DNA from 3 places in the Bradyrhizobium sp. 197 genome. Region 1 is predicted to be linked to each of the others. Evidence: predicted binding sites of a transcription regulator. Region 1 holds the regulator's gene; each other region holds the start of a gene.
The links. The regulator PhoB, encoded in region 1, activates phosphate uptake and scavenging genes when phosphate is short. The targets are predictions, from matches to a motif close to TGTCATNNANCTGTCAT.

Region 1 (5,806 bases):
GCGCTCGGGCCGATGTACGGCACGCTCGTCACCTCCTTCATCGCGATGCTGATCGCCATCCCGGTCGGTCTCGGCATTGCGATCTTCCTCACCGAGCTCTGCCCGCAATGGCTGCGCCGCCCGATCGGCATGGCGATCGAGCTGCTCGCCGGCATCCCCTCGATCATCTACGGCATGTGGGGCTTCTTCGTGTTGGGTCCGTTCCTCGCCAACACGTTCCAGCCCTTCATGATCAAGATCTTCGACGGCGTGCCGGTGCTGGGCGCGATCTTCGCAGGTCCCCCGTCCTATCTCAGCCTGTTCAATGCCGCGCTGATTCTCGCCATCATGGTGCTGCCCTTCATCACCTCGATCTCCGTCGACGTGTTCAAGACGGTGCCTCCGGTCCTGAAGGAAGCCGCCTACGGCGTCGGCTGCACCACCTGGGAAGTCGTCCGCAGCGTGGTGATCCCCTACACCCGCGTCGGCGTCATCGGCGGCGTCATGCTGGCGCTGGGCCGCGCGCTCGGCGAGACCATGGCGGTGACCTTCATCATCGGCAACTCGTTCCGCATCTCGACGTCGATCTTTTCGCCGGGCACCACGATCTCGGCGGCGATCGCATCCGAGTTCGCCGAGAGCGACGGCCTGCACCAGTCCGGCCTGATCCTGCTCGGCCTGCTGCTGTTCGTGCTGACGTTCTTCGTGCTCGCGGGCGCGCGGCTGATGCTGATGCGTTTGGAAAAGAAGGCGGGAAACTAACGCCATGAACCCGATCTATTCACGCCGTCGCCGCAAGGACTTCGTCATCCGCGGGCTCTGCATCGCCGCGACCGCCTTCGGCGTCACCTGGCTTGCGCTGATCCTGATCACGCTGCTCTACAACGGCCTGGCTGGCCTCAATGTCCAGCTGTTCATCGAGAACACACCGCCACCCGGATCGAACGAGGGCGGCCTGCTCAACGCAATCGTCGGCTCGCTGATCATGACCGTGATCGGCGTCGGCATCGGCGCGCCGCTCGGCATGTTCGCCGGCACCTATCTCGCCGAATACGGCCGCAACGACCGGCTGACCTCGGTGATCCGCTTCATCAACGACATCCTGCTGTCGGCGCCCTCGATCATCATCGGCCTGTTCATCTACGGCGCGGTGGTGGTGCCGATGCGCGGCTTCTCGGCGATCGCCGGCAGTCTCGCGCTCGCGGTCATCGTCATCCCGGTGGTGCTGCGCACGACTGAGGACATGCTGCTGCTGGTGCCGAACGCACTGCGCGAGGCGGCCTCGGCGCTTGGCCTGCCGCGCTCGCTGGTGATCAAGCGCATCGCTTATCGTGCTGCCCGATCGGGTCTCATCACCGGCGTGCTGCTTGCGACTGCCCGCGTCGCCGGCGAGACCGCGCCGCTGCTGTTCACCGCGCTGTCGAACCAGTTCTTCAGCCTCGGTCTGAACAAGACGATGGCGAACCTGCCAGTCACCATCAACAACTTCGTGCAGAGCCCCTACGCCTATTGGAAGCAGCTGGCCTGGAGCGGCGCGCTGCTCATCACCCTGACCGTTCTTGCCCTGAATATTGGCGCGCGCATCCTTGGCGCCGAGAGGACCGCAAAATGAGTGATCTTTCCGTATCGATGAGCGCGGCCGGCGGACTGCCCCACGCGCCGGTGCTGCCCGAGGCGCCCCCCAAGGTGACCGTTCGCAACCTGAACTTCTATTACGGCGAGCACCACGCGCTGAAGAACATCAACCTGACGCTCGGCGCCAATCGCGTCACGGCGTTCATCGGCCCGTCGGGCTGCGGCAAGTCGACCCTGCTGCGCATCTTCAACCGGATGTACGACCTCTATCCGGGCCAGCGCGCCACCGGTCAGCTCATGCTCGACCAGACCAACATCCTCGACCCCAGGCTGGACCTCAATTTGCTGCGCGCCCGCGTCGGCATGGTGTTCCAGAAGCCGACGCCGTTCCCGATGACGATCTACGAAAACATCGCGTTCGGCATCCGTCTCTACGAGAAGATCTCGAAATCCGAGATGGACGGCCGGGTCGAGAAGGCGCTGCGCGGCGGCGCGCTGTGGAACGAGGTCAAGGACAAGCTCAACGCCTCCGGCCTGTCGCTCTCCGGCGGCCAGCAGCAACGCCTCTGCATCGCCCGCACCGTCGCGGTGCGGCCCGAGGTGATCCTGTTCGACGAACCCTGCTCGGCGCTCGACCCGATCTCGACCGCCAAGGTCGAGGAGCTGATCCAGGAGCTTTCCGAGGACTACACGATCGCGATCGTCACCCACAACATGCAGCAGGCGGCGCGCGTCTCCGACAAGACCGCCTTCATGTATCTCGGCGAGCTGATCGAGTTCGACGACACCAACAAGATCTTCACGTCGCCGACCGACCGGCGCACGCAGGATTACATCACCGGCCGGTTCGGCTGAGGAGACGCGACATGGGTTCTGAACATACCGCAAAGGCCTTCGACACCGACCTCCAGGAACTCACCCGGCTGGTTGCCGAGATGGGCGGCATCGCCGAGCGCATGATCGTCGATTCCGTCGACGCGCTGATCCGCCGTGACGTTCCGCTCGGCCAGCGCGTCGTCACCATCGACACCGAGCTCGACGCGCTGCAGAAGCGCATTGAGGAGCGCGCCGTGCTCACCATCGCCCGCCGTCAGCCGATGGCGGTCGATCTGCGCGAGATCGTCGGCGCCATGCGCGTCGCGACCGATCTCGAGCGCATCGGCGACCTCGCCAAGAACATGGGCAAGCGCGTCGCGGCGCTGGAGACGGATTTCCATCCGCTCAAGCTGTTCCGCGGCCTGGAGCACATGACCGACCTCGTGCAGCAGCAGGTCAAATCGGTGCTGGACGCCTATGCCGCACATGATTTGCCGGCGGCGATGGCGGTGTGGAAGGGCGACGAGGAAGTCGACGCCATCTGCACTTCGCTGTTCCGCGAGCTCCTCACCTACATGATGGAGGATCCGCGCAACATCTCGTTCTGCATCCATTTGATGTTCTGCGCCAAGAACATCGAGCGGATCGGCGACCACGCCACCAACATCGCCGAGACCGTGTTCTACATGATCGAGGGCCAGGCGATCACCGACAAGCGGCCGAAGGGCGATATGACGACCTTCGCCACCTCGATACCGAACACCTAGGGAGCAACGACCCAGATGGGCGCACGCATTATGGTGGTTGAGGACGAGGAAGCCCTGACCGAGCTTCTCCGCTACAACCTCGAAGGCGACGGCTATGACGTCGAGACGGTCATGCGCGGCGACGACGCCGACACCCGTCTCAAGGAGCACATTCCCGATTTGATCGTGCTCGACTGGATGCTGCCGGGCCTGTCAGGCATCGAATTGTGCCGGCGGCTTCGCACCCGTCCCGAGACCAAGCAGCTCCCGATCATCATGCTCACCGCGCGCGGCGAGGAAAGCGAGCGGGTGCGGGGTCTTGCGACCGGCGCCGACGATTACATCGTCAAGCCGTTCTCGGTGCCGGAGCTCCTGGCGCGCGTGAAGGGCCTGCTGCGGCGCGCAAGCCCCGAGCGGCTCGCCACCGTGCTCGCCTTTGGCGACATCGAGCTCGACCGCGACAAGCGCCGCGTGGCGCGCTCGGGCCGGCCGATCGATCTCGGCCCGACCGAATATCGCCTGCTGGAGTTCTTCCTGGAGCATCCGGGGCGGGTGTTCTCGCGCGAGCAACTGCTCGACAGCGTCTGGGGCCGCGACATCTACATCGACGAGCGTACCGTCGACGTGCATATCGGCCGCCTGCGCAAGCTGCTCAATCTCGGCCGCGAGCAGGACCCGATCCGCACCGTCCGCGGCGCCGGCTACGCGCTGGATGATCGTTTTGCCAAGGCGGAGCAGCAGGCGTAACTCGCTTCAAGCTCCGCCGTCGTTCCGGATCGACACGCGCTTTTGGCACGCTTGTCCGGGACGACATCAAGTGGGCCGAGGCGTCATCGTGTGACGGCGCCGCCCTTGCAGTCAGCTAAATCCGCTAGCTCAGCGCGGGCTCGGCTTCACCGGTGCGCGGCGCCGATCCGACGCCGGCTGATACGCGACGCGCGAGTGTTGTGCGCAATAGGGCAGGCCGGACAGCGCCTTGCCGCCGCAGAAGAAGAAGTCCGGGGTCGAGGGATCGCCGACCGGCCAGTGGCAGGTCGCCTCGTTCAGCTCGAGCAGCGTCAGCCGCTGGCTCATCGGCACCACGTTGTCGTAGGTGACCGGTTCGGCCTCCACTTCGACCTCGAAGGCCTGTGCCAGCGCGGTGTTGCCGCGCGAGATCGGGCGGGTCACCCGCATCATATGCTGCGCGGGGCGCGCCTTGCGCGGCCGGGGCGCTGCCGATGAAGGGCTCTTGGCGCGACCCGACAGGCCGAGCCTGTGCACTTTGCCGATCACGGCATTGCGGGTCACATTACCGAGCTCAGCCGCGATCTGGCTGGCCGAAAGTCCGGCCTCCCAGAGCTTTTTAAGCTGCTCGACGCGATCATCGGACCAGGTCAAAACTGTCATTGCACCCTTTCCCTCGCTGCCGGCCTGCCATCCTGGCGCCTCGCAGCGAATGCCTAAGCCTTTAAAAACCCGTGCCGCCAGAATCCCTTAAGGCTCGCCGGGCGTGACTAGAACGCCCGAACGTTTACGCCGGTACATAAGGACTTAGAGATCAGAACCACTGCACGAGATGTCGTATCTGACAATCCAAACGCTACAATATGGCGTGACTCCCGCGCAAGAGTCCGCCGACTCGCTTCCACATGTTCCGTGGTGAAATCCGCGAAATCAGCACCGCAAGACTACGGATTCAGCGTTTCGCGAGGCTTTCCGGGCGGCATTGACACCCGTCTTCCCAAGCATAAGATAGTGACACGTGCCGCCCCGAAAAGGCGGCACGTTTCGTTTTCCGGGCCGGTCAATGGTGCGTTGCGCAATGCACGCGTCACACCGTCCGCAACATCCAAGTGACATCATGACCAACAGCGCAGCGCCGCATTTGCTCCCCGTTTTCGCCAGAACCGACCTCGGTTTCGAGCGCGGCGAAGGCTGCTGGCTGATTGCGACCAATGGCGAGCGCTATCTCGATTTCACCTCGGGTGTCGCGGTGAACGCGCTCGGCCATGCCCATCCCGCGCTGGTCAAAGCGTTGCAGGAGCAGGCCACGAAGCTCTGGCACATGTCGAACCTGTTCCAGAGCCCGGATGGCGAGAAGCTCGCCAACCGCCTCTGCCATGAGAGTTTTGCGGACTTCGTGTTCTTCTGCAATTCCGGCGCCGAGGCGCTGGAGGGCGTGATCAAGCTGGTCCGCCATCATCACTTCTCCCAAGGGCATCCGGAACGTTACCGCATCATCACCTTCGAAGGCGCGTTCCACGGCCGCACGCTGGCGACGCTGGCCGCGACGGGATCTGCAAAATATCTGGAAGGTTTTGGTCCGCCGATGGATGGCTTCGACCAAATCCCGCATGGCGATATCGAGGCCGTGAAGAAAGCGATCGGTCCGCAGACCGCCGGCATCCTGATCGAGCCGATCCAGGGCGAGGGCGGCGTGCGCTCGGCAACCCCGGCCTTCCTCAAGGCACTGCGCCAGCTCTGCGACGACAAGGGCTTGCTGCTCGCGTTCGACGAGGTGCAGACCGGCATGGGCCGCACCGGCGATCTGTTCGCACACCGCCGTCTCGGCGTGACGCCCGATGTGATGTCGCTGGCGAAGGCGCTCGGCGGCGGCTTTCCGATCGGCGCGGTGCTGGCGACCGCGAATGCGGCGGCCGGCATGGGGCCCGGCTCGCACGGCTCGACCTTCGGCGGCAATCCGCTCG
Region 2 (5,806 bases), on a different contig from region 1:
CGCCGGCGTCGCTCAGCACGGTGGCGCGACGGGTGAGGAACAGTCGCAGGCCGTCCTTGGTCGAGATCGGATGCTCTTCGGTGATCATCCCGCGCTTCTTGATCGCGGCTTCGTCGCGCGCGATGATCAGCTTGGCTTCCTTGGGATTGAAGATGTCGGACGCGGTCAGGCCCGTGGCGTCCTCGCGTCTGCGGTTCAGGATCGTCTCCGCGCTGCGGTTGGCGAGCAGATAGCGGCCGTCCTTGACCTGCTCGACGATCAGCGCCACCGGGATGTTGTCGACCACGAGTTCCAAAAACTTCTTCGTGCTCTCCAGCTCCTGCGACAGCGAGCGGCGGTCGGTGATGTCCTCGAACACCACCAGCAGGAATTCAGGCTTGTTGCTCTCGTTGCGGACCACGATCCGGATCGAGGCCACCATGCGCTGGGTCGCGCCGCGCTCGACCTCGAATTCGTTGCGGTACTGGCCGGCGGGCGCGATGAGCGCCGCCCGATCGGTCGCCTCGATGCTGGCCGCCGAATTCGGCCCGAACAGCTCGCGCGCGTTCTTGCCGACAACCTGGTCCCGCGAAAATCCCCAGAAGCGCTCATAGGCGCTGTTGGCGAAGATGTAGCGGCCATCCTCGATGCTCTTCGCGGCCACGCAGGCCGGCACGTTGTCCAGCACCGTTTCCAGGAACTGCTTGGTGGAGGCGAGCTGCCGCGACAGCCTACGCTGCTCGCTAACGTCCAGATGCGTCGCCACCGAGCCGCCGTTGGGCAGCACGAAATATTTTACCAGGATGGCCCGCCCGTCCGGCAGTTCGGTGATCAAGCCGTTGGTGCTTGCCGCCTTTTCGTAGAATTCGTCGTCGGAGGCGACTCCGAGGACGCCACGCTTGCGCCGCAAGGCGAGGATGTCGGGTCCCGTCATGCCCGACCAGAGCTCTGAGCGGCCGAGGCCGTAAATCTCGAGATAGCGGTCGTTGCAGAAGATGACGCGCCGCTGCGCATCCGTCATCACCACGCCCTGGTTGAGATTGTTCATGGCGGAGGAGATGAAGGCATTGCGCCGCAGCTGCAGACGCCTGGTCCGGCGCAGCGAGGAATGGATCCACAGCACGATCGCGGCGAGGAACGAGCAGATGACGACACCCGCGATCAAGGCTTCCCAGATCACGTTGGGATTGAGCTCGCCGAGATAGCTCGGCGGGGCGAAGCTGTCGGAGAGGGCAAAGGCGCGCGCAGGCGCGACCGCTGCGGCCAGGCACACGACGGCCTGCACCGCAATCGGAAGCGTGCTGCCCACGTGCCAGTTCTTCTCAGCCATCAGCCACCCGCGATTTCAACGTCGGATTGTCTGGTCTCGCCGGTTTGGATCGGGTAAACGCCTGTACGTGCAACGGAAAAATGTGACGCCAAATACGGCAATTGCCCTGACATGATAAATGCCTCCTTAACGGAAAACGCCCCCGCGCCGTCCTCCCCAGGCCTGAGGCCTCCTTCGCTTCGAGCGGACGTCCTGCACAGCCATGGATAGGGTCGACTGCGTCGTCATCGGAGCCGGCGTGGTCGGGCTCGCGGTGGCTCGAAAGCTGGCGCAAGCCGGGCGCGAGGTGATCGTGCTCGAGGAAGCCGAGGCCATCGGCACCATCACCTCCTCGCGCAACAGCGAGGTGATCCATGCCGGCATCTACTACCGCGCCGGGAGCTGGATGGCGCGCATGTGCGTCGACGGCAAGCACGCGCTCTACCGCTACTGCTCCGAGCGCGGCATCCCGCACAGAAATTGCGGCAAGCTGATCGTCGCGACCAATCCGAAAGAGACCGAGAAGCTGCAATCGATCAAGGCGCATGCCGAAGCCAATGGCGTGCTCGACATGCAGCTGCTCACGGGCGAGGCGGCATGCGCGCTGGAGCCGGCGCTTGCCTGCGATGCCGCGCTGCTGTCCCCGTCGACCGGCATCATCGACAGCCACGCCTACATGCTCTCGCTACGCGGTGAAGCCGAGGACGCGGGTGCGGCCTTCGCGTTTCACACCCCGCTGATCCGCGCCAAGGCGACCGCCGGCGTCATCGAGATCGAAGCGGGCGGCGAAGCGCCGATGACGCTGCAATGCAGCCTCCTCGTCAACGCCGCGGGGCTCTCGGCGACCACGGTAGCGCGCAACATCGACGGCATGCCGCTGGACCGGATTCCGCGGGCCTATCTCGCCAAGGGAAACTACTTCAGCTGCAATGCGAGGGCGCCGTTCTCGCGCCTGATCTATCCGGTGCCCGAGCCCGGCGGGCTAGGGGTGCACCTGACGCTGGACATGGCAGGGCAGGCACGCTTCGGCCCTGACGTCGAATGGATCGAGACGATCGACTACGAGGTCGACCCGTCACGCGCCGAGCGCTTCTACCCGGCGATCCGCAAATACTGGCCGACGCTGCCTGACGACGCGCTCATGCCGAGCTATTCGGGCATCCGCCCGAAGATCGTGCCGCCGGCGGTGGCCACGCAGGATTTCTTGATGCAGGGCCCGCGCGATCACGGCGTCGAAGGCCTGGTCAATCTGTTCGGCATCGAGTCGCCCGGATTGACGTCATCGCTCGCGATCGCGGATCACGTCGCCGAACTCGCAGGGCTCGGTCTCGCGCAATGATTGCGCGGCGCGCACCTTGCCGCAAGGATGAGCGCACAGGCTCTCACCCCTGCGTGAAAGGGTACGATCAATTTTACGCTATTACGGGGTTACTAGTGGAGCGTGTCGCCGTGCCTGAGACGCTCGATCTGGTCCTTGACCATCAACTTCCGGCGCTTCAACTCAACAATTTGCAGGTCGTCTGTTGAAAGGTGCACGAGAGCTTCGTGCAGTTCGTTTTCGAGAACTTTGTGCTTCCGCTCCAATTCAACGAGATGTGCCTGAATTGTCATTCGAAACCTCCTCGGTAGTTTGAACCTTTAGGATTCGATCCGGACAAGGAAGTCTACATCACCGATTCGTTCTGTCGATGGGTATCCGTCGTCGCAACGTCATTTTTGAAAATTCATATGTAACGAAGCGTGAGCAAGGGAACCACGCGGGAAAAATCCATGATATCAACGTGCTTGCGCAGCGCCGTCGCAAGCCGCAGAAATATGTCGCGGGAGATCGGCGAGCGACGGTCGCAGATCGCTTGCGATCACGCCGCGCAAGGACGATAATTTCCACAGGGCATCCACAGCCTTAATCTCTCTCACGCCTATCGGTTTTTCGGCCACCGCAAACATGACCAATGAAGACGAGCGCGAACTCGAATCCGAGCTCGCCCGGTTGCACCAGGAACACCGAGATCTCGATGCGGCGATCGATGCACTGCATCAATCGCCCGCCCCCGACCTGTTGCGGTTACAGCGGCTGAAGAAACGCAAGCTGTTGTTGCGCGACCGTATCGCGTTCATCGAAGATCAGATCACGCCGGACATCATCGCCTGATCCACAGGGAATGGCTTTGCGGCGGCCCGCCGCACGTGAATCCGCTTGACTCCAAAGGAACAAAATAAGAACATTTTGGCACCGAGCGCCCCAGGAAAATGCCAAGGAAAACGCAGATGACGGCAACCGCCCTTCTCGACAACAGCCATTATGAACAAGCCTGCGATCAGGCGATCGCCATGTGCGACGGCAATCTGCGCAGCACCATCAAGGCGCTGATCATGGCCAATGAATATCTGGAGGCCGAGCTCGAAGAATTGCGGGCGGCGATTTCCGCCGGCTGCATTCCGGAGTCCTCACGCAGCACGATGCGGAGCAAGAGCAGCGCCGCCTGAGCTGTCAGCTATCGGAGCCGACCATGTCCGATGTCACCTATTACGTAGCATTACCGTTCCTGACCGACGACGACGGATCGCCGGTCGCAGGTGCGGCCGAAGAATGCCAGACCTCGGCGGCCGCGTTACGGCGCGCCGAAATTATGTCGCACAGCGCCGGCCACATCGGCGCGGTCGCGTTCAGCCGCAGCGGCAATCCCATGACCGGCGAATTCGGTGACGCCAAACTGCTCCGCCGCTTCGGCAATGTACCGGAAGACCTCGGCACGCTCTGAAATCAGCTGCTGACGAGCCTGATGCCCGGTTCATGCCGCCGGTGCGCCTTGCGCACATACATGGCGGCATCGGCCTCCTCCAGCGCGCGCGCGGCGTCGGACTGCATGCCAAGCAGGGCGACGCCGGCAGAGGCGCCCGCGCTCACGTGCTGACCGTGGAACACAAAGGACAATTCGTCGATGGCCTCCTCGAAGGCCGCGGCCTTCGCCTTGGCGTCGGTCTCGCTGAGATTCCAGAGCAGCAGCGCGAACTCGTCGCCGCCGAGCCGGCCGACCACGTCCGAGGCGCGGATCTGCCGCGCCAGCGTTGTGGCAATCGCCTTCAGCACCTCGTCGCCGGCGGCATGGCCGAAGGAATCGTTGATCGGCTTCAACCGATCGACGTCGAGCACGATCAGCGCGCCGCTGGCGCGGTAACGCTTCATGTAGGCGACGGCGCGCGCGAGCTCGCGCTCGAAGCCGCGCCGGTTCGGAATCTCGAGCAGGAAGTCGGTGTCGGCGGCGGCTTCGAGTTCCGCGACCCGCCGCAGCGCCCCCTTGAGCTTGCTCCGGAGGTTGCGGATGGCCGTCTTGATGGCCGTCTTAGCTCCGTCATCGGCCGACGCTTCGCGCCCCGACGGTTTGATCGAACGCCTGGCCGGGCGCTTGGCCGGGCTTTTGGGGGCAGCTTTGGCGCGGCTGGCGCTGGTCTTCAGGCCCTTTTTAGCCTTCGCAGCGCTCGCCGTTTTTGGTTTCTTCATGGGCATCCTGCTCAATGAAGGCTTGCGGGGATTCACCAAGACAGGATAGTGCATTCGCTTCTCCTTGCCACCGCCTTGCGAGCCGCCGGCCGGAACCGTTAATCTGGCCTATCTTTCTGTTTTTCGAGCACAATTGACGTCATGACCGCGCCGATCGCCGTTATCATGGGAAGCCAGTCGGACTGGGACACGATGCGGCATGCCGCCGACACGCTTGCAGCGCTCGGCGTTGCCGCCGATACCCGCATCGTTTCGGCCCACCGCACCCCCGACCGGCTGTTTGCGTTCGCCAAGGGCGCCAAGGTGGCCGGTTACAAGGTCATCATCGCCGGCGCGGGTGGCGCTGCGCACCTGCCCGGCATGGCGGCGGCGCTGACGGAACTGCCCGTGTTCGGCGTTCCCGTCGAATCCAGGACGCTCAGGGGCATTGATTCGCTCTATTCGATCGTCCAGATGCCTGCGGGCATCCCGGTCGGGACCCTCGCCATCGGCAAGGCCGGCGCCATCAATGCGGCGCTGCTGGCGGCTGCCGTGCTGGCCTTGTCCGACCCGGCCTTGGCCGATCGCTTGGCCGCCTGGCGCAAGGCGCAGACCGAGGCGGTTGCCGAGCGTCCGGAGGACAAGGCGTGACTGACGCAAAGCAGGTGAAGCTGAAGCCCGGCGACACCATCGGCATCCTCGGCGGCGGACAATTGGGGCGGATGCTGGCCATGGCGGCGGCCCGGCTCGGCCTGCGCTGCCAGGTGTTCTCGCCCGATCCGGACTCGCCGGCCTTCGACGTCGTCCTGAACGCGACCTGCGCCGAATATGCCGACGTCGAAGCGCTCGAGCTGTTCGCCAACGACGTCGATGTCATCACCTATGAATTCGAGAACGTGCCGTCCGCGGCCGCGATGGTGCTGGATGCGCGGCGCCCCGTGCTGCCCAACCGCAAGATCCTCGAGACCACCCAGGACCGGCTCGCCGAGAAGGATTTCGTGACGCGGCTCGGCATCGGCACCGCAGCCTATGCCGAC
Region 3 (5,806 bases), on a different contig from region 1:
TATTGCTGGCTCAGACGAACCTCGCTAGGCCTGTGATCAATATCGACACAGGGGAAGCGAAGGCATGACTGAAGCCGCGAGTTCTGGAGCTGCCACGGGCGCAATGAGCGGCCTGCGCGTCATCGATCTCACGCGCGTGCTCGGCGGTCCCTATTGCACCCAGATCCTCGCCGACCACGGCGCCGACGTGATCAAGGTCGAGCCGCCCGCAGGCGACGAGGTGCGCGACTGGGGCCCTCCCTTCCACGAGGAAGACGCGGCCTATTTCATCGGCATCAACCGCAACAAGCGCTCGATCGGCCTCGACCTCGCCTCCGAGGGCGGTCGCCTCGTGCTGCTCAAGATGCTGGAAACCGCCGACGTCCTGATCGAGAACTTCAAGCCGGGCACGCTGGAGAAATGGGGCATCGGCAGCGAGGTGCTGCGCGAGAAATTCCCGCGCCTGGTGCACTGCCGGATCTGCGGCTTCGGCGCCGACGGCCCGCGCGGCGGCAATCCCGGCTATGACGCCATCATCCAGGCCATGACCGGCATGATCGCGGCGACCGGCTCGCCCGAGAGCGGACCGATGCGGATCGGCGTGCCGCTGGTCGACATCGGCACCGGCCTCTATGCGGCGATCGGCATCCTGATGGCGCTGTCGGAGCGGCAGCGCTCGGGCCTGGGCCAGTTCCTGGAGACGACGCTGTACGAGACCGGTCTCGCCATCATGCACCCGCACACCGCGAATTATTTCATGCATGGCAAGCCGCCGTTGCTGACCGGCAACGAGCATCCCAACCTCGTGCCTTACGCGATCTTCCCGACCAGGACCGACGACATCTTCATCGGCGTCGGCAATGACGGCACCTTCCGCAAGCTTGCCAAGGAGATCGACAAGCCCGAACTCGGCACCGATCCGCGCTTTGCCCGCAACAAGGACCGCATCGCCAATCGCGAAGCGCTGCGCGCCGAGCTCGCCGCCGTGTTCAGCCAGCACGAGGCCGAGCCGCTGTGCAATCGCCTCCTCGCCGCGGGCCTGCCCGCAGGCCCCGTGCAGAAGATCGACCAGGCGCTGACCAACCCGCACACCATCGCCCGCGGCGATATCATCGAGAAGGACTGGTACAAGGGCGTGGCGTCGCCGATCCGGCTTGATCGCAGCAAACCGAGCCTGCGCCGCCTGCCGCCGAAATTCAGCCAGCACTCGGCCGAGGTGCTGGGCGAGTTCGGCTACTCCAAGTCCGAGATCGACGCGATGGTCGAGCAGGGCACGGTCTGCGGCCCCGAGCGCAAGCGCTGAGGCGTGACGCTATTGAACTGACAACGCGCCGCAAGGAAGGTGCGCTCCCTCGCCCGCTTGCGGGAGAGGGTTGGGGAGAGGGTGCCTCCGCAGTGAGACTCCCCAAGAGGAGAGAGCCCTCATCCGGCGCGTTGCGCCGACCTCTCCCGCAAGCGGGAGAGGTTGGAGCCCGCGGGCCGAGCGTCTGCCTCGCGCTATTCTGCTGACGACGCAGCGACCCAACCCATCACTCCCGAATGCTGCACCGCGAACGAAGAAACCTGCCCGCTGCGCATTCGCCTATTTGACAGCTTCCCTTTTCCAGCGCTTGCCGCTTTCGTTTCGGCCGCTTACACAGTCATGTGAACGTCATATGGCGCTGCTAGCGCAAGCGATCAATTTTGACGGCCAAGGGAGGTTTACTTGATGGCTCTTCGACACTTTGGAGCGGCTGCCGCTGTTGCACTCACGGTTGGAATGTCGGCCTCGCCGGCCTTGGCCGTGACCGAAATCCAGTGGTGGCACGCGATGACCGGCGCCAACAACGACGTCATCGTCAAGCTCGCCACCGACTTCAACGCGGCGCAGACCGACTACAAGGTGATCCCGACCTACAAGGGCAACTACGCCGATACGATGAACGCCGGCATCGCGGCCTTCCGCGCCGGCAACGCGCCCCACATCATGCAGGTCTTCGAAGTCGGCACCGCGACCATGATGGCGGCGACCGGCGCCGTGAAGCCCGTCTACAAGCTGATGGCCGAGGCCGGCGAGAAATTCGATCCCAAGGCATATCTGCCCGCGATCAGCGGCTATTACTCGACCTCCAAGGGCGAGATGCTGTCGTTCCCCTTCAACTCGTCGTCGACCGTCATGTGGGTGAACCTCGACGAGCTCAAGAAGGTCGGCGTCGAGATCCCGAAGACCTGGCCCGAGACGTTCGCAGCCGCCAAGAAGCTCCACGACAACGGCCATCCGACCTGCGGCTTCTCCAACTCCTGGGTCACCTGGGTCAATCTCGAACAGCTCTCGGCCTGGCACAACGTGCCGCTCTCCAGTAAAGCCAACGGCCTCGACGGCTTCGACACCAAGCTCGAGTTCAACGGTCCGCTCCAGGTCAAGCATCTCGAGAAGCTGGTCGAGCTGCAAAAAGACAAGACTTACGACTACGCCGGTCGCACCAACACAGGCGAAGGCCGCTTCACTTCGGGTGAGTGCGCGATCTACCTGACCTCGTCGGCCTTCTTCGGCAACGTCAAGGCGCAGGCCAAGTTCAACTTCACCGCGGCGCCGATGCCGTATTATCCGGACGTCAAGGGCGCGCCGCAGAACTCGATCATCGGCGGCGCCTCGCTCTGGGTCATGGGCGGCAAGTCGGCCGACGAGTACAAGGGCATTGCGAAGTTCATGACATTCCTCTCCGACACCGACCGCCAGATCTACATCCACAAGGCCTCGGGCTATCTGCCGATCACCAAGGCGGCCTACGCCAAGGCGAAGGAAGAAGGGTTCTACAAGGACCAACCCTACCTCGAGACCCCGCTGCTCGAGCTGACCAACAAGGAGCCGACCGAGAATTCGCGCGGTCTGCGCCTCGGCAACATGGTTCAGCTGCGTGACGTCTGGTCGGAAGAGATCGAGCAGGCGCTGGCTGGCAAGAAGACCGCCAAGCAGGCGCTCGATGCCGCCGTCGAGCGCGGCAACACGATGCTGCGTCAGTTCGAAAAGACCGCCGTCAAGTGAGGCGATGAGCGGCAGGTCGCGACCCGGCCTGCCGCTCAGCTGACATCATGCAGAAGCAAGCCATTTTCCAATCAAGGCTATTGCCCTACGCGCTGGTTGCGCCGCAGCTTGCGATCGTCCTGATCTTTTTCTACTGGCCGGCTGCGCAGGCTGTCATTCAGTCCTTCCTGCTCCAGGACGCCTTCGGTCTCTCGACCAGCTTCGTCTGGTTCGACAATTATCTCGATCTTTTCAGTGACGCCGCCTATTTCGAGGCGATCGTCCGGACCTTCTTCTTCTCGTTCGCGATCGCGGTCTCTTCGCTCTCCGTGGCCCTGCTGCTGGCGGTCATGGCGGACAAGCCGATGCGCGGCGGCTCGCTGTATCGCACGCTGCTGATCTGGCCCTACGCCGTCGCGCCGCCCGTCGTCGGCGTGCTCTGGATCTTCATGCTGCATCCCTCGCTCGGCGTCCTCTCGCGCTATCTGCGCGAAGCCGGCATCGACTGGAATCCGCTGCTCGACGGCGATCAGGCCGCGGCGCTGATCATCCTTGCCGCCGCGTGGAAGCAGATCTCCTATAATTTCCTGTTCTTTCTCGCCGGCCTGCAAGCGATTCCGAAGAGCGTGTTCGAGGCAGCCGCGATCGACGGCGCGCGTCCGATGCGTCGCTTCTGGACCGTGACTTTCCCGCTGTTGTCGCCGACTATCTTCTTCCTGCTGGTCGTCAACATTGTCTACGCCTTCTTCGATACATTCGGCATCATCGACACCATGACCCGCGGCGGTCCGGGAACGTCGACGGTCACGCTGGTCTACAAGGTCTATTCCGACGGCCTGCTCGGCGGCAATCTCGGCAGCTCCGCGGCGCAATCGGTGATCCTGATGGTCATGGTGATCGTGCTGACCGGAATCCAGTTCCGCTTCGTCGAACGCAAGGTGACCTACTGATGGTCGAGGAAGAGGGCTTTCGGCGCTACGTCGCTCACGCCATTTTGTGGATCGGGATCGCGATCGTCGCCTTCCCCGTCTACATCGCGTTCGTCGCCTCGACCCAGGACAACGCGCTGATCGCGAACGGGCAGATGTCGCTGCTGCCGGGCGGCCATTTCTTCGAGGTCTACTACCAGACCATCTTTGTCGGCACGAGCGGCTCGACCCGCGAGCCCGTCGGCAACATGATGCTGAACTCGCTGGTGATGGCGCTGCTGATCGCGGTGGGCAAGATCGCGATCTCGATCATCTCGGCCTATGCGATCGTGTATTTCCGCTTTCCGTTCCGGATGCCGATCTTCTGGATCATCTTCATCACCCTGATGCTGCCGGTCGAGGTGCGAATCTATCCGACTTACAAGATCGTCGCCGACCTCCACATGCTCGACAGCTATGCGGGCCTGGCGCTGCCGCTGATCGCCTCAGCCACCGCGACGCTGCTGTTTCGCCAGTTCTTCATGACGGTGCCGGACGAGCTGCTGGAGGCGTCGCGCCTCGACGGTGCCGGTCCCCTGCGCTTCTTCTGGGATACGCTGCTGCCGCTGTCGCGCACCAACATGGCGGCGCTGTTCGTGATCCTCTTCATCCTCGGCTGGAATCAGTATCTCTGGCCGCTGCTGATCACCACGCGCGACGACATGCAGACCATCCAGGTCGGCATCCGCAAGATGATCACCACCACCGACGCGCTGACCGAATGGCCGATCGTGATGGCGACCGCCGTGCTGGCGATGCTGCCGCCGGTGTTCGTCGTCGTCGCCATGCAGAAATTGTTCGTGCGCGGACTCGTGGAGACGGAAAAGTAAATCCCATGGCTAACGTTACCCTGCGCAACGTCCGCAAGACCTATCCCGGCGGCTTCGAGGCCATCAAGGGCGTCAACGTCGATGTCGGCGACGGACAATTCTGCGTGCTGGTCGGTCCTTCCGGCTGCGGCAAGTCGACATTGCTGCGCATGGTCGCGGGTCTCGAAACCGTCACCGGCGGCGAGATCGACATCGGCGGCCGAATCGTCAACCAGGTCGAGCCCGCCGACCGCGACATCGCGATGGTGTTCCAGAACTACGCGCTCTATCCGCATATGAGCGTCTTCAACAACATGGCTTACGGCCTGCGCAACCGCGGCATGAAGGAGGCCGAGGTCAAGACCCGCGTCGAGGAAGCCGCGCGCGTGCTCGAACTGTCGCCGATGCTGGAGCGCAAGCCGCGCCAGCTCTCCGGTGGTCAGCGCCAGCGCGTCGCCATGGGCCGCGCCATCGTGCGCCAGCCGAAGGTGTTCTTGTTCGACGAACCGCTGTCGAACCTCGATGCAAAGCTGCGCATCGCGATGCGGGTCGAGATCCGCAAATTGCAGCGCCGGCTCAACACGACGTCGATCTACGTCACCCACGATCAGCTGGAGGCGATGACACTCGCCGACGTCCTCGTGGTGATGAACGGCGGCCAGGTCGAGCAGGTCGGCAATCCCCTGGCGATCTACGAGAAGCCGGCGACGACCTTCGTCGCCTCCTTCATCGGCGCGCCGCCGATGAATCTGATGTCGATTCGCGCCGAGGAGATCAAATCGCAGCTCGGCAGCACCGAGGCCGGCATCCTCGGCATCCGTCCGGAAGATTTTGTCATCACCGACCAGACCCCGGCCGGCGGCATCGCGCTGCCGCTCACCGTGGAAGCGATCGAGCGCGTCGGCGCGGAGACCTTTGTCTACGGCACGCGGCAGCAGGACGAGCAGCGCGTCGCAGCCACCCCCGGCGAGCTGCCGCCCGGCGAGGTCATCGTCCGCATTCCCGGCTCCGAGGCACCGCCGATCGGTGAGAGGATCCGCGTCGCA

Region 2: a site for PhoB is predicted at 2,986-3,002, ahead of IVB27_RS36665 (YdcH family protein). Genes of this name have one in related genera too.
Region 3: a site for PhoB is predicted at 1,618-1,634, ahead of ugpB (sn-glycerol-3-phosphate ABC transporter substrate-binding protein UgpB). Genes of this name have one in related genera too.

Annotation. Positions count from the first base shown of each region.
Region 1 covers NZ_JADPJJ010000053.1:19,274-25,079, reverse strand. The annotation lists gene pstC (phosphate ABC transporter permease subunit PstC) at 1-741, shown strand, start outside; gene pstA (phosphate ABC transporter permease PstA) at 746-1,591, shown strand; gene pstB (phosphate ABC transporter ATP-binding protein PstB) at 1,588-2,409, shown strand; gene phoU (phosphate signaling complex protein PhoU) at 2,421-3,137, shown strand; gene phoB (phosphate regulon transcriptional regulator PhoB) at 3,153-3,863, shown strand; gene IVB27_RS11050 (GcrA family cell cycle regulator) at 3,993-4,505, opposite strand; gene IVB27_RS11045 (aspartate aminotransferase family protein) at 4,960-5,806, shown strand, end outside.
Region 2 covers NZ_JADPJJ010000165.1:93,199-99,004, reverse strand. The annotation lists gene IVB27_RS36675 (sensor domain-containing protein) at 1-1,309, opposite strand, end outside; gene IVB27_RS36670 (NAD(P)/FAD-dependent oxidoreductase) at 1,512-2,627, shown strand; gene IVB27_RS36665 (YdcH family protein) at 2,720-2,899, opposite strand; gene IVB27_RS36660 (YdcH family protein) at 3,234-3,440, shown strand; gene IVB27_RS36655 (hypothetical protein) at 3,557-3,775, shown strand; gene IVB27_RS36650 (hypothetical protein) at 3,799-4,050, shown strand; gene IVB27_RS36645 (GGDEF domain-containing protein) at 4,053-4,790, opposite strand; gene purE (5-(carboxyamino)imidazole ribonucleotide mutase) at 4,932-5,420, shown strand; gene IVB27_RS36635 (5-(carboxyamino)imidazole ribonucleotide synthase) at 5,417-5,806, shown strand, end outside.
Region 3 covers NZ_JADPJJ010000041.1:47,850-53,655, reverse strand. The annotation lists gene IVB27_RS09610 (CaiB/BaiF CoA transferase family protein) at 65-1,282, shown strand; gene ugpB (sn-glycerol-3-phosphate ABC transporter substrate-binding protein UgpB) at 1,688-3,004, shown strand; gene ugpA (sn-glycerol-3-phosphate ABC transporter permease UgpA) at 3,052-3,933, shown strand; gene ugpE (sn-glycerol-3-phosphate ABC transporter permease UgpE) at 3,933-4,781, shown strand; gene IVB27_RS09590 (sn-glycerol-3-phosphate import ATP-binding protein UgpC) at 4,787-5,806, shown strand, end outside.